4 regions of the Klebsiella sp. PK18 genome follow, and region 4 is predicted to be linked to each of the others. Evidence: predicted binding sites of a transcription regulator. Region 4 holds the regulator's gene; each other region holds the start of a gene.
The links. Region 4 encodes CRP, which controls carbon source genes, mostly activating them, when cyclic AMP is high. Its sites were predicted from a motif close to ATGTGANNNNNNTCACAT; they were not measured.
Positions count from the first base shown of each region.

Region 1: the regulator CRP is predicted to act here: its motif matches at 849-866, upstream of AC3EMD_RS25700 (YjcB family protein).
Region 2: the regulator CRP is predicted to act here: its motif matches at 890-907, upstream of AC3EMD_RS07915 (CidA/LrgA family protein).
Region 3: the regulator CRP is predicted to act here: its motif matches at 1,444-1,461, upstream of epd (erythrose-4-phosphate dehydrogenase).

Region 1 covers NZ_CM173493.1:5,242,782-5,244,986, forward strand. The annotation lists gene AC3EMD_RS25695 (EAL domain-containing protein) at 1-482, opposite strand, end outside; gene AC3EMD_RS25700 (YjcB family protein) at 991-1,272, shown strand; gene AC3EMD_RS25705 (ABC transporter permease) at 1,319-2,176, opposite strand; gene AC3EMD_RS25710 (ABC transporter permease) at 2,173-2,205, opposite strand, start outside.
Region 2 covers NZ_CM173493.1:1,615,507-1,617,711, forward strand. The annotation lists gene AC3EMD_RS07910 (CidB/LrgB family autolysis modulator) at 1-447, opposite strand, end outside; gene AC3EMD_RS07915 (CidA/LrgA family protein) at 437-841, opposite strand; gene dusC (tRNA dihydrouridine(16) synthase DusC) at 1,200-2,132, shown strand.
Region 3 covers NZ_CM173493.1:780,875-783,079, reverse strand. The annotation lists gene pgk (phosphoglycerate kinase) at 1-182, opposite strand, end outside; gene epd (erythrose-4-phosphate dehydrogenase) at 222-1,250, opposite strand; gene tkt (transketolase) at 1,635-2,205, opposite strand, start outside.
Region 4 covers NZ_CM173493.1:419,623-421,827, forward strand. The annotation lists gene AC3EMD_RS01935 (YccS/YhfK family putative transporter) at 1-849, opposite strand, end outside; gene crp (cAMP-activated global transcriptional regulator CRP) at 901-1,533, opposite strand; gene AC3EMD_RS01945 (OsmC family protein) at 1,840-2,205, shown strand, end outside.

The sequences.
Region 1 (2,205 bases), 790 kb from region 4:
GAGTAGGGGTTGACCACCACCACATAGGGCCCCTTCTGCATATAATTCATGGCAAAGCCCGGGTAAAACGGCGTATCCCGATAGTAGTAAATCGCCACATCCGGCTTTTTGGTGTAATTCGCCGCGGGCATCCGCCAGCCGGTCTCGGGATGAGCGGACGTTGAACAGATAAAGCGCTGACCGTTGGCGTAGATCAGATCTTCTACATACAGCAGACCGCGAACAATATGCAGTAAATAACGCTGGTGCTCCGCTGAGCATAGCTCACCACGATACTGGCTGGCTTTGAACCGCGCCTGATCCGCTTCCCGGATGACCATTTCTGTTTTTTGCAGCGCCAGCTGCGAAAATGAGTGCAATTGATCAATGGTTTCGGCTTTGGCCCGCAGCTGGGCAAACCACAATGCCAACATCACCGGCAATAAAATAACCAGCCCCATTCCGACAAGTCTGAGCGCCTTATGCGGCGCACTGTCAGCCATTTACGCTTTCATCCATGCGATATGCCTTAATTAAGGTAGCCCGAACACGTTAGCAATCGCGACTGCGATAGACATCAGCAGATATCTGTCAGCCCTTCAGGGCGTCAGCTTTTCAGCTGGTGGTGTTGAATAATACTTATTTATCAGGTATTCGAAAGATATTCTCGTCAGATTAAGAATAGACGCGCATCTGACTCGGTTTCTCCGTGTAATAAACAGGAACTGGTAATAAAACCCGCAGAATAATAATCATTAGCAAGAGAATGAAAATAAGATAATCGGGTTTTGCTTACCTATATCCACACAAAATCAAAGCTTATTAAGCGCAGCGAAAGCTCATTTTTTGGCTGGCGAATAAAGCACCAAGTGTGATATAGTTCACACAAGTTGATGAAACAGAAATGACGTTTCATCACTCTCTAGTTTGCCAGTCGAGACCAGAGCGCTATGCCATCGTCAGTCGCGCCAGGTCATCCATGGCTCCCCGACTTTCTTTGAGGATAGGTTAATGGCTTCCATTACTACCAGTGTCGTTTTGTTGCGCTGGCCCCTGGTGAGCGCGGTACTGATGTTTCTCGCCAGCTCGTTGAATATCCAGTTACGGAAAAGCGATTATGCCGGTCTGGCAGTGATCTGCAGCTGCCTCGGCCTTGCCGCCGCCTGCTGGTTCGCCACCGGTTTGCTGGGCATCACCCTGATCGATATCGCAAAAATCTGGGGTAATATCAAAGATGTGATGATTGAGGTCATGAGTCAGACGCCGCCAGAATGGCCAATGATGATGACCTGAGGTTAAAAAGCTTCCCACCGGGAAGCTTTTTCGTTTTCTACGGTCCTTACTTCCCCAGTTTCGCCATCATCTCCGGGCGCATAAATTTATGGATCACCACCATAAAGAGCAGCGATGGCACCAGCAAAATCAGCGCCGTAATCGACGAGACCTGATAGTTACCCGACATGCTGGCGTTATAGAGCAGTAGCGGCAGCGTGGTGATATCCGGCGCGCCGACAAAGAAGGTGCCGGTAAACTCATCCAGCGACTCCAGAAAAACGAAGATGCTGGCGGCAACGATCCCCGGCGCCGCCTGCGGCAGCACAATGTGCCAGAAGGTATACACCGGTCCGGCGCCAAGGTTACGCGACGCCCGCGCCAGCAGCGGGTCGATGGATGAGAAGGCTGCCACACAGATCCACACCGAATACATCAGGCCGTGGACGCTATGCACCAGCACCACCCCCGCGATACTGCCGTTCAATCCCCACTGATAAAACAATCGGGCAACATTCATGTATACCGTCAAGTTGGGAAAGGCCTGCGGGATGAGAAACAGCAGCATAAACAGCACCCGCAGCGGCATTTTCCGCCGGGAAAGCGCATAGCCGGCGGGGACGGAAATCAGCAAACAGACCCCCACCGATAACAGGGCGATCAACACGCTGGTTAACAGCGAACCGGACACATCGCTGTATGGATTGAAAACCTGATACCAGTACTTCAACCCCCACTGACTGGGCAGCGAATGGGGAAAATACCAGCTTTCCGCTACGGTCCAGATCAACAGGTTCAGCAACGGGCCAAACATCGCCAGCAGCATAAACAGCAGCAGCAGGGTCTGCAGCGCCAGGCTGGCGCGCACTTTACGGCGCCCTTTTATCCACCATGACGGGGATGAGGCGAGAGTCAGCGCTTTCATGATTCCCCTCCTTTTTGCTGCAGGCTGTG
Region 2 (2,205 bases), 1.2 Mb from region 4:
CACGGCGCTGATAGCCGGAATACCGCCGATGCTGCCGCTGACCGCCATGGCAATTGGCGTAGTGACTGACTTAGGCAGAATAGAGGCGGCGATTTGCGGCGTGGCGCCCATCAGCAGGGCGACGGTAGTACCGGTGATCATCGCCACGCAGCTGCCGATAAAGCAGATGGTGATGATTGATTTCCAGCGCGCGCGGATCTGGTGCAGTTGCTCATACAGTGGAAAGGCCAGCGCGACCACCGCCGGCTGCAGCAGATCGTTCAGGACTTTGCTGCCGGCAAAATAACGCTCATAGGAGATCCCGGTCAGCAGCAGAAACGGAATTATAACTACCATCGCCACCAGCAGCGGGTTGAGCAGCGGGAACTTAAAGCGGGCGGCCAGCCTGCGGGCGAGAAAAAAGACGATCAGGGTTAGCGGCAGCGACCACCAGATTTCATGCATCATTTTTCTTTTCCTTTTGCCCAATCACTTTACGTTCGCCATGCACCAGGTGAGAGCTCCAGCTCACCACCACAAACACCACCAGCGTGCTGATGGCGCAGGAGATGACGACTGGCCCCAGCTGGGCGCGCAGCAGATCCCAGTATTGCATCACGCCGACGCCGATGGGCACGAACAATAGCGCCATATAGCGGATCAGGATATTGCAGCCAGGATTGACCCACTGCGGCGGCATAATTTGCAGCGCCAGCAGCACGAAAAGGATCAGCATGCCGATGATGCTGCCGGGGATAGTGATGGGCAGCAGTCCGGCGATAAAAATTCCGGCGTATAAGCAGGCGTAAATCAGGACGAAGGCCCGCAGGTACTGCCAGATAATAGTCAGCGATTTACTCATGGTAATAACCCTTGATGAAGTGCATTCATCATACAATTAATCCCTAAAATGTGCTACCGATCACATCATGAATTCTACGCATAGCGCTGATAGCGTACGGGAACAATAGCCTCTCCCGGCAGGACCCGACAGCTCGCAGCTTAGGGTATATGGAGTCCCACGCTACCTTTTTGAACGAGGCGCGGCAAATAAAGGCGGCATGAGACGCCGCAGACTCCTGTAAAGCATAGAGATTATCTCCTCGCTTTGCCGCATTCGCCGAACGGGGAATGGCGTACGGCAGGCCGGACGCATTGAGCGCTTTCCACCAATGCCTGGAGGCGCTACCATAGCGCCTCTTTTTTTTCCGGATAACGATATGCGTGTTCTACTGGCGCCGATGGAAGGCGTGCTCGATTCGCTGGTGCGCGAGCTGCTGACCGAGGTTAACGATTACGATCTGTGCATCACCGAATTTCTGCGCGTGGTGGATCAACTGCTGCCGGTAAAATCGTTCTACAGGCTGTGCCCGGAACTGCATCATCAGAGCCGCACGCCGTCCGGCACCCGCGTGCGCGTCCAGCTGCTGGGACAATATCCCGAGTGGCTGGCGGAAAACGCCGCCCGCGCGGTGGAGCTGGGGTCGTGGGGGGTGGATTTAAACTGCGGCTGTCCGTCTAAGCTGGTGAACGGCAGCGGCGGCGGGGCGACGCTGCTGAAAGATCCGGAGCTGATCTATCGCGGTGCGAAAGCCATGCGCGAAGCGGTTCCCGATCATCTGCCGGTGACCGTCAAGGTGCGACTCGGCTGGGACAGCGGCGAACGGCGCTTCGAAATCGCCGATGCGGTGCAGCAGGCCGGGGCCAGCGAGCTGGTGGTTCACGGCCGCACCAAAGAAGATGGCTACAAAGCCGAACGCATTAACTGGCAGGCGATCGGTGAGATCCGCCAGCGTCTGACCATTCCGGTGGTGGCCAACGGCGAGATCTGGGACTGGCAAAGCGCCCAGGATTGTATGGCCGTCACCGGCTGCGATTCGGTGATGATTGGCCGCGGGGCGCTCAACGTGCCGAACCTCAGCCGGGTGATCAAATACAACGAACCGCGCATGCCGTGGCCGCAGGTGGTTCAGCTGTTGCAAAAATATACCCGCCTGGAAAAGCAGGGCGACACCGGTCTGTATCATGTGGCGAGAATTAAGCAATGGTTAGGCTATTTACGCAAGGAATATAGTGAGGCGCTGACCCTGTTTAATGAAATTCGCGCCCTGCAAACGTCTGCTGAAATAGCGGCGGCCATCGCCCGCTATTAAACACCATACTGTTATTTGCTTCACATATTATTACTTGCCTGCCTATTGCTGGTAGGCATGAGTTGAATAAAGT
Region 3 (2,205 bases), 360 kb from region 4:
CCCAGGTGAGAAGTAACCATGACTTTCGCGCCCTGCTTCAGCGCCAGTTCAATGGTCGGCAGAGATGCACGGATACGTGCGTCGCTGGTTACTTTCCCGTCTTTAACTGGTACGTTCAGATCCGCACGGATAAAAACGCGTTTACCAGCCAGATCCAGATCGGTCATCTTAATTACAGACATGGTGAATCCTCTCGTTGATTCATAAAGTTTTGTCGACGTTTATGCGTCGAACCTGAAACCAATAGCCGCCATCGCTAACGTCGTGTCGAGCATTCGGTTAGCAAAGCCCCATTCGTTATCGCACCAGACCAGCGTTTTGATCAGATGCGCGCCACTGACCCGGGTTTGCGTGCCATCAACAATAGCACTGTGCGGATCGTGGTTAAAATCTGTCGAGACCAACGGTAATTCCGTATAGTCAACTATACCATGAAATGCACCTTGTGCTGCTTTTTGCAGCAACTGGTTGACTTCACATGCTTTTACCGGTTTTTTCACCGTCACGCTCAGGTCAATTGCCGTCACGTTTATCGTCGGTACCCGAACGGCAATCGCTTCAAAACGGTCATTAAACTGCGGGAAAATACGGGTGATCCCTGCCGCCAGTTTGGTATCCACCGGAATGATCGACTGGCTGGCCGCGCGGGTACGCCGCAGATCCGGATGGTAGGCGTCAATCACCTGCTGGTCATGCATCGCCGAATGAATGGTGGTGACGGTGCCGGACTCAATGCCATAGGCATCATCTAACAGTTTAATGATCGGAATAATGCAGTTGGTGGTGCAGGAGGCGTTGGAGACAATGCGGTGCTCGGCGCGGAGCTCATCCTGATTGACGCCATAGACCACCGTCGCGTCGAGATCGTTGCCGCCAGGATGGGAGAAGAGCACTTTCTTCGCGCCAGCCTGCAGATGGGCTTCGCCGTGTTCACGACTCCCGTATACGCCGGTGCAGTCGAGCACCACGTCTACCGCCAGCTCGCGCCACGGCAGCGCCGCAATGGTCGGCTCGTGTAGCAGGCGGATGGCATCATCGCCAACAAACAGCTGTTCGCGCTCCTGACGGACATCCCAGGCGAAGCGGCCATGGCTGGTATCATATTTCAACAAATGCGCGATCCCTGCCGCATCCGCCAGCTCATTGATTGCCACCACGGTGATTTCCGCACGACGCCCGGACTCATATAGCGCACGAACCACGTTGCGTCCAATACGACCGAAGCCATTAATCGCGATGCGAATGGTCATAGATCTCCTGCAAGGCTGACCCTTTTTTGAGGTGGCTGACAGAGTAATCCAGCAACGCTCTGAGGGGAACCTTACCAGCTGCAAACTGCGACTGATTGATTAATTGTCGAACATTTAAACGACTGAAACGCTTCAGCTAGAATAAGCGAAACAAGGAATAAAAGGAATGTTTGTCCAGCGCAATAAACCAGCTATATGACTTGTGTCACATTTCTTTTGGAATAATTCACAGGGTGGTTACATGTTCGAAGAATAGTGCATACAAAAAGCCGGGTGGCGAGGTAACAGCAAAACGGTAACCCAGGGGTTACCGTTTTTGGTGTTTGCACCCTCTCCTGTCGGAGAGGGTTGGGGTGAGGGCATCAGCCCGCACCGTACCAGCCATTACAGCAGCGCTTTCGCTTTAGCGACCACGTTGTCGACGGTGAAGCCGAACTCTTCGAACAGCTGCTCAGCCGGCGCAGACTCACCGAAGGTGGTCATGCCAACGATAGCGCCGTTCAGGCCAACGTATTTGAACCAGTAGTCCGCGATACCGGCTTCTACCGCGACGCGGGCAGAAACGGCTTTCGGCAGTACGGATTCGCGATAAGCGGCATCCTGCTTGTCGAACGCGTCGGTGGACGGCATGGAGACCACGCGCGCCTTCACGCCTTCGGCGGTCAGTTTGTCCCACGCGGCCACTGCCAGCTCCACTTCGGAACCGGTGGCGATGAAGATCAGCTCCGGCTGGCCGGCACAATCTTTCAGCACGTAACCGCCGCGAGCGACGTTTGCCAGCTGCTCTGCGGTACGCTCCTGCTGCGCCAGGTTCTGACGGGAGAGGATCAGCGCGGTCGGGCCGTCCTGACGCTCTACGCCATATTTCCACGCAATCGCGGATTCAACCTGGTCACACGGACGCCAGGTGGACATGTTCGGCGTCACGCGCAGGGAAGCCACCTGCTCTACCGGC
Region 4 (2,205 bases):
AATATCATCCGCCAGTACGCGCAGGCGGGCAGCGACGGTTTGGGCATTCCAGCGGATCACCGCTTCGGCATGGCTGCGTTCCACCAGCTTTTGCACCTCTTCTGGCTGATGCAGGCTAACCGAAATATGTTCCTGTAGATCCAGCCCAACCTGGAACGCCCGCAGCAGACGCTTGTGATCGTTGCGTTGGTTGGCTGCCAGCATATGCATCTGCTGATAGCACTGGGTAATCAGGTCGACTACCTTCTGCTGGCGGGTGAGCAGCGGCGGCAGGGCGGTCGACGGATCGGTATGCTGGGTCAACAGACTGTATTTGGCTTCACAATAGTCAGCCAGTTCCCGGTAAAGCAGGCTGAGCGACTCCCGCAGCGGCTGTTCGCGCCACAGCCAGAACCAGAGCCAGTTAAACACGCCGTACCACAGCGTACCGAAAGCGTAGATCAGCAGTGGATCCCAGATGGGCATATTGCCCGCCAGGCTCAGGGTAAAGATAGCGGCGATCAGCGACGCGGGCAGCAGGCGAGCGTGCAGCGAACTGATCTCCGCGGTGACGCCGAGCAATAGCGCCAGACCGCTGAGAATAAGCGGCAAAGGAATGGCCTGGGCGAGCAGCAACTGCACCACCAGACTGCATCCGGCAAACAGACAGCCGCCGATAATCAGGCGTTTGAAAAAGCGCTTATGCGGGGTATCAAGACCGGCAATGTTGCAGCAGGCGGGCACTAAGGAAAACAACAGCCCCTGCTGGAGATGGCCGAGCAGAAGACCGATGGCCACAGGCAGACACAGCACCAGCGTTTGCCGCAGTGCATAGTTGACTTCCGGGTGGTAAATCAGCCTGCGCCACATGAGGGAAAAACAAAAACGGCGTACTGCAGGAGCAATACGCCGCTTAGCAACTTAACGGGTGCCGTAGACGACGATAGTTTTACCGTGTGCGGAAATCAGGTTCTGATCTTCCAGCATTTTCAAAATACGGCCAACTGTTTCACGAGAGCAGCCGACGATCTGACCAATTTCCTGACGGGTAATTTTAATTTGCATACCGTCCGGGTGGGTCATGGCATCAGGTTGCTTCGCCAGGTTCAGCAGCGTCTGGGCGATACGGCCCGTCACGTCGAGGAAGGCGAGGTTGCCCACTTTCTCAGACGTGACCTGCAGACGGCGAGCCATTTGCGAAGAGAGACGCATAAGAATGTCCGGGTTAACCTGGATCAGCTGACGGAATTTCTTATAAGAGATTTCGGCCACTTCACATGCGGTTTTCGCCCGTACCCAGGCGCTACGCTCCTGACCCTCTTCAAACAGGCCTAATTCACCGATGAAATCGCCCTGGTTGAGGTAGGAGAGGATCATCTCTTTACCTTCTTCATCCTTGATGAGTACAGCCACGGAGCCTTTAACGATGTAGTACAGCGTTTCTGCTTTTTCACCCTGGTGGATCAGCGTGCTCTTTGATGGGTACTTATGAATGTGGCAATGAGACAAGAACCATTCAAGGGTAGGGTCTGTTTGCGGTTTGCCAAGCACCATGCGCGGTTATCCTCTGTTATAAGCTATCTCCGGGCGCCGACACTACACGGCGTCCGGGCATGCAATCGTATTGTTTCCCTATACCTGGGAAGCTGGCTGATGATTTTTCGACAGCCCGTAATGTGAACTCCTCTGCATACATGCAGTACATCAATGTAATACTGTAGCATCCAGACTGTTTTAGCATAGCTTTCGCCGCATGTCTCCTGGTGTCTCGCTTCAGCATGACGCAGGTCGCCTTCCGTTGCGAGAATTGTTATGTGCGCGTAATCTGACAGGAAAATTGCGATACTGGAGTTAAATTTTATGCAAGCGCGTGTGAAATGGGTTGAAGGGTTAACCTTTATCGGGGAGTCCGCGTCAGGACACCAGATTCTGATGGATGGCAACTCCGGGGATAAGGCACCCAGCCCGATGGAGATGGTGCTGATGGCGGCGGGCGGTTGCAGTGCGATCGATGTGGTTTCTATTCTGCAAAAAGGTCGCCATGAGGTGACCAACTGCGAAGTGAAGCTGACGTCGGAGCGCCGCGAAGAGGCGCCGCGTCTGTTTACGCATATTAATCTGCACTTTATCGTCACCGGTAAGGCGCTGAAAAATGCCGCGGTCTCCCGGGCGGTGGATCTGTCGGCAGAGAAATACTGCTCGGTGGCGCTGATGCTGGAAAAAGCG